2 regions of the Marinicrinis lubricantis genome follow, and region 2 is predicted to be linked to the other one. Evidence: riboswitches for the same ligand, from Rfam matches in the RefSeq annotation. Region 2 holds a riboswitch; the other holds the start of a gene.
What was found. A riboswitch is a leader RNA that binds a small molecule or an ion and turns the genes downstream of it on or off. The one in region 2 is predicted to bind thiamine pyrophosphate.
Positions count from the first base shown of each region.

Region 1 (3,210 bases), on a different contig from region 2:
CCAATCCCTCCTATAGCGCTCAATCTCCCGCTCCTTAGCGATTATGCCGAGTTGCTGAACAAGACTCTGGATTGGCGCTGAAAAAGTCATCCTTCTTCTCCTTTTCGCGCATTACACCACCCCGCGATGAACGACGCAATGATTTGCGTATAGAGGATGAGCTGCTTCAGCTCCAGCTTCTCATCCACCGCATGGGCATCCTGGAGCCTTCCGGGGCCATAGATCACCGCCGGTATTCCCGCCTCTCCGAACCAGCCCGCGTCGGTCACCGATCTCGACATGCCGACAACCGCATCCTGCTTCACATACGCCCGATGTGTCTCCCGCAGCAGACGCGTGCCGGGATGCTTCGGATCGATTTCGAGCGCAGGGAAAATCTCGCCCCGATCCTCGATCATTGATTTTCCGCCCCAATGGAATTGCGGCGGATTTTCGCGCATCCACGGATCCGCGCCCGCGACATGTGCGATATGCTCCTCAATCTCGCGGGTGACGCTTTCGGATGACTCGTTCGGATAAAAATGAACGGTAATCCACAGCCTGCAGCGATCCGCGATAAAGGCAGCATGCCGACCGCCTTCGATGACAGCGGGATTTATCGTATTGATCCCCGGTGGAAATCCGGGATAGCTCTTCATGACGGCCCAGTGCCGTTCCAGCTCCTGGAGACCGCCAATAATCTTTGCCATTTTCTCAATTGCACTCGCTCCGCTAACCCCGCCTCCGGCATGAATGATTCGAGAGCGCATCCCATCATGGAGCGTTTCGTTGCTCTGCACCGTAATCCAACCGGTAATGACGCCCCCTTGACCTTGGATGTGCAGATCGCTCGTATCGGCCACGACCGCAAAGTCTGCAGTGTATCCTCTTTCCAGACAGGACAATGTCCCCGCCTCGCCCGCTTCCTCGCCGATCACCGACTGCAGCTGCAAATCGCCCTTCAGCTCGATCCCAAGCTCACGCACGATGCGGATGGCAAACAGCAAAGCGGCCAGACCGCCCTTCATATCGGCGACCCCTCTCCCGTAAATCAGCCCTTCCGTCAACTCACCTTCGAAAGGAGGATGCGTCCAGCCGCTGCTGTCCCCAACTTCCGCTACATCCATGTGTCCATTGAGAATCAAGCTCTGATAGTTGGAGGAGTCCGTCCCTTTCAATACTCCGACGACGTTCGGGTCGCCGGGAAAAACCTCCCAGCTGTCCGTTGCAAACCCGAGTTCCTGTAAATACGCTTCTACAAAACACTGCGCTTCCGCCGTATTCCTAGCCGGCGGACTGACGGTCGGAAAGGCGACCAGCCTGCGCAGGAGAGCAATCAGTTCATCCTGTCTTCCTTCGATTTCACGTTCAATTTGCTCGAAGAGCATTTCAACACTCCTTTGTTGATACGAGTTATAAGGCATATGTCATGTTTGTCCCACTCGGCCGTTTCTTTTTTCCGGACTGTGTGCGGCTCCCGGCGGGCGGTGTCTGGGGTGTCATGACGTGAGTGAATCACATGTTCTTTTTAGCGCATGTATATGGTGTTTTTTGTGAATTTCAATGTTGATGTTCATTGTTTGGATCGCTGTGTTGATGTTCTTTTCGCAGGTCACTGTACGGATGTCAAGTGGCTATCCATGTCCCCCTTACACCGCTGCTTATGTTGCTGCAACCGAAAAAAGCCGCCCTCCCATACAGGAAGATGGCTTCACTTACGCATAAGACGGCCTTTTCTGCACCTGCGAACGATATCGGCACTCGCTTTCTCCTCTAGCTTTAGCGCTGTACTCATGTCCGCAAGCCGCATGGCATGGCAGTCCTATCGATGTGATCCGCTTCCCTACGCTGGTATGATCCAGATCAGGTTCAAAGGGACTGAACCGGCCGTTGCCTGGTTCGATCTCAGCCTTTCGGCGCCCCTAGCAGAAACATTCAGTTATGGTTGACCAATCCGATGATCATCGATGATTAGTTCAGTGTTTTGTTCTGTGTTTTGTTCATTCACTTGTTTATTAGTGATCTATTCAGTCATCTGTTCAGTGATTTCTCTTATTTAATCTAGGACTTAATTAACCCAAATAGCGATGATACAAGCTTTTCGCTTCCGCGACATCTTTCGTACCGTGCACAAGCACCCGCCCATCGCGAAAAATTGCAAGCCGATGCGCCCCGATCGTGTACGAGATTAAGTATGGATTGCCCTGCACCGTTCCGCCCTGCCTGGACAGCTGCTCCGCCAGCGTCTCCAAATCACGCTCCACTGGCGCGGGTGGCCGAATCTGTACCGTATCTCGTCCGCACAACACTGCGGTTCGGCTGTGGTTCGAAGCCTGAAGGTACGGATACGTCGGCTGGCTGCCGCAGGAGGCGCAGTCCTCCTTCTTCAAGCGGTCAACGCCGATCGCCGTATACTGGTTGCTCCACAGGTCGAACGAGACGAGCTTGCCGCGCAGCGCCCGCTTGTTCCCCGTCAGCAGCTTCAGCGCCTCCGCCATCTGCAGCGCGACGACCATCTGTACCGCTGGCGCGATGATGCCCGACGTGTCGCAGGTCGCGCCCCCAATCGGAACGGTCTCGAGCAGACAGTTCAGACACGGCGTCTCGCCGGGCACAATCGCGCAGCTAACGCCGTAGCTGCCGACGCACGCGCCGTAAATCCACGGGATGCGCCGTTTGTGCGCGATATCGTTCAGCAGCAGCCGCGTATCAAAGTTGTCAGTCGCATCGATGATTAGATCGACGCCTTCTGTCAGCGCCTCAATCTCCGACGTCGTGACGTCGGCGACGATCGCGTCAATGGCTGCGCTGCTGTTAATGCGCCTCAGCCGCTGCTCCGCGGCAACCGCCTTCGGGAGGCGCCGCTCTGCATCATCCTCGCCGTAGAGCTGCTGACGCTGCAGATTACTCCACTCGACATAATCCCGGTCGACGATCGTCAAATGCCCCACCCCCGCGCGTACGAGGGTTTCCGCGCTGCCGGTGCCGAGTGCGCCTGCACCGACGATCAGCACATGCTTGCTTTGCAGCTGCTGCTGGCCTTCTTTACCAATAGGCGCAAACAGCTCTTGACGGGAATAGCGATCGGTCAAGAGGTGATCATCCCTTCCATCGGACTGCTAGCTGTGGCATAGCGCTTTCTCGGTATGCGTCCTGCCTCATATCCGTATCTGCCCGCCTCAACGGCTAGCTTCATCGCCAGCGCCATCTTCACTGGATCCGCAGCGCCGG
Region 1 covers NZ_JBHSQV010000134.1:3,303-6,512, reverse strand. The annotation lists gene ACFPXP_RS10200 (ABC transporter ATP-binding protein) at 1-90, opposite strand, end outside; gene ACFPXP_RS10195 (acetylornithine deacetylase) at 87-1,403, opposite strand; TPP riboswitch at 1,803-1,913, opposite strand; gene ACFPXP_RS10190 (thiazole biosynthesis adenylyltransferase ThiF) at 2,052-3,071, opposite strand; gene ACFPXP_RS10185 (thiazole synthase) at 3,068-3,210, opposite strand, start outside.
Region 1: linked by a shared signal. The riboswitch ahead of ACFPXP_RS10195 (acetylornithine deacetylase) and the one ahead of ACFPXP_RS20275 (ABC transporter substrate-binding protein) in region 2 are both predicted to bind thiamine pyrophosphate.

Region 2 (3,210 bases):
CCATTGTCGTTTCCAATGGATGAACCTCGTGCTTGACACCGGACTGCTGAATGATCTCAATCGCTCGGTCTACGTAAGGAATGACCTGCTCGCCGTTAGGTGTTTTCGGAATGATTTGAATACTGACTAGTGCGTTGGCCACTTTTACAATTCCCCTTTCGAATCAGGCTTCCGGTAAAAATTCATTCGTGTAGGCTGCGTCTACATCCAGCTCCTGCTCGAGCAGCCCGTGCTCCATCATCCAGTCGGCATAGCCCTGCCATACTTCCTGCTTCTGCTCACCCCAGCGCGGCGCATCGGCTTGATATTGATCGACGAGCCACTCTTGGCTGGCCTTCACCAGCTCCGGATCGAGATCGGGCACGGCAGCGATCAAGATGTCCGCCGCCTGCTCCGGCTGCTCGATGGCGAACTGGTATCCTTTCGAGGTGGCTTCCATAAACGCTTTAATCAATTCAGGGTTTTCGTCTATTAAAGCTTCATTCGTAATGATCGTCGGCGTATAGTAATCTAGTTTCTCGGAATAATCCTTCACATAGATCATATGGATATCTTCTCCGCGGAGCTGCGCTTCAATGCCGGTCCAGGCATAAAATATCCACGCAAAATCAATGTCTCTCTTCGTTGCCGTAAAGAAGTCGCTGTTGCCGATATCGACGATTTTCACCTTGCTGACATCCGCTTGCTCCATCTGCATGATGGAATCCATAACCTGTTCTTCAACGGGGCTGCCCCATCCTCCGTAAGTTTTCCCTTCAAAATCTTTCGGAGATACAATTCCTTTCTCCGCTGGAGCAGCAAATCCAGAAGTGTTGTGCTGGATCACTGCGGCGATCGAAACGATCGGCAGCGGATCCTTCGATGTCCGAGCCATCGTTATTTCTTCCTGATAGCTGATGCCAAAATCCGCACGTCCGGCCGCAACCATACTGGCCGCTCCAGCATCCCCAGGCTGAATAATTTCTACATCCAATCCGGCTTCATCATAATAGCCTTGTTCTTCTGCGACATACAGACCCGTATGATTCGTGTTTGGAGTCCAATCGAGGACGACAGTTACTTTTTGCTTTGCTGCTGCATCCCCTTGATTTTCGCTGCCTGCTTGATTTCCTGAGGTGCCATTGTTCTCTCCTGCATTGTTGCCGCAGCCTGCAACGACCAAAGCAGACAGCAGGGCGAACGTCCATACCTTCATCCATAATTTGTTTTTCTTCAAAGTCTCCCTCTCCTTTATAAGTTTCATGTTCGTCTTGGCAATTTCAGCGAGGTAAGAGCCCTTATCTGTGAAAGAACGCACAAAAAAAGCACTTCCGTAGGAAGTGCGGCTGCACAAAAAGGATCGATGAGATCCAATAGCTCCCTACGCTGGCATTACCCAGATCAGGTTATAGGGTCTGCGTCTTGACGGGACGCACTCTCAGCCGGCCGATTCCAGCTCCCCCGTAAACTTGAAAACAAAGCCTATTATACTGATTTTTTCTATCACTGTCTACATTGAACACCCCTGACGGCCACAGGGACGATCTGAGACGGAGGCATTCGATGTTCACGATTTGTTAAACAAAACACGTTGTCGATGTGAGCAACATCACAGTACGGTAAGGTCTCGAAAAATACAATGAGTACAAATGAAGCAGTCGTAAAAAAACGGCGGTTCACGAGGAGGGGTAAGCGATGACAGAGTTGAAAACGGAGCGAGACAGACAGTCTCAAGCAGCGATGGAGCCTAAGAAGCAGATCGAAACAGAGGAACCGTCTCTCAAAGGAACCTTCGTTTCCGTCATGCTGCTGGGAGGATTTTTGATCCTAAGCTGGGTACTTGTTTTTATGTTGTTTATAGCGCGCAATGGGTAAATATGGGGGGATAAACGATGCATATTCATAAGTTGGAGAAAATTTGGCTTACCTTTGGGATTACGATGTTGGTTGCATTTTTAGTGATTTTAGGAATTTCTACGTTTGCTTTTGGTCTAGAGCCGCCAAGTCATAGCCATACGATTGACCCGGAGAAAGTCAGAGAAACGGCTCCCTTCGACAATCCAGGCTTGCGCATGGTGGGTGACGGGGAGTATGAGGCGGTCATGACCGCCTATGCGTTCGGCTATGATTCCGGAGATCATCCACTGACGGTTCCTGCCGGGTCAACCGTTGAGTTCGTAGTTACCACACCGGATGTCGTTCATGGCTTCCAAATTCCAGGGACGAACGTGAATATGATGATCGTTCCGGGAGAGGTCAGCCATATCAAACATATGTTTAATGAGCCTGGAGAATATTTGATTCTGTGCAATGAATACTGCGGCGGCGGCCATGAATTCATGCATACGACGATCGTTGTGGAATAGGGACTGAAACCGTATGGGGGTTATGAGTACGAAATATGAACAACAGAAAGAAGTGAAGATTATGAGGCCATCCGATGTAATTTTACAGCAAAACAAGTTTCATAAAGAGGATACTGCGCTCGTACTAACACATATATGCTTTGCTTTCGCAGCCTTGTTTCTTGGAGGCGTAGCCGGTCTGCTGCAGGGGCTCGTACGCGGTGGGACGATTACGCTTCCTGCCGGAATTGGTTACTATCAGCTGCTTACCGCACACGGAGTGTTCATGGCACTTGTGTTCACTACCTTTTTCATCATAGGATTTTTATATTCAGCCGTTGCCAAGACGCTTGGCGGCGAGCTGCAGCCAGTAGCAAGAAATTTAGGCTGGATCGGATTCGGTCTCATGTCCATCGGAACCATTGTCGCTACGATGATGATTTTGCTGGATAAAGCCACGGTGCTGTACACGTTCTATGCTCCGATGCAGGCATCGGTTGACTTCTACATTGCGTTAGTACTGATTGTTGTAGGAAGCTGGGTGAGCGGAGCGGGAATTTTTTATCAATATCGGTATTGGAAAAAGCATCATAAAGGAAAATTGTCGCCTTTATTGTCATTCATGTCTGTCGCCGTCATGCTGTTGTGGATCATCGCCACCTTGGGTGTTGCGATTGAGGTGCTCTTTCAATTAATTCCGTGGTCGCTCGGCTGGGTCGATGAAGTCAACGTATTGCTGAGCCGCACGTTATTCTGGTATTTTGGGCACCCGCTCGTATATTTCTGGCTGCTGCCGGCCTATATGTGCTGGTACGTATGTATTCCGAAAATAATCGGCGGCAAGGTGTTCAGCGACGCTTTAGCTAGGTTTTCCTTCGTCTTGTTC
Region 2 covers NZ_JBHSQV010000184.1:71,423-74,632, reverse strand. The annotation lists gene ACFPXP_RS20280 (MTH1187 family thiamine-binding protein) at 1-142, opposite strand, end outside; gene ACFPXP_RS20275 (ABC transporter substrate-binding protein) at 164-1,195, opposite strand; TPP riboswitch at 1,341-1,452, opposite strand; gene ACFPXP_RS20270 (cytochrome c oxidase subunit 2A) at 1,675-1,854, shown strand; gene ACFPXP_RS20265 (cytochrome c oxidase subunit II) at 1,872-2,345, shown strand; gene ACFPXP_RS20260 (b(o/a)3-type cytochrome-c oxidase subunit 1) at 2,407-3,210, shown strand, end outside.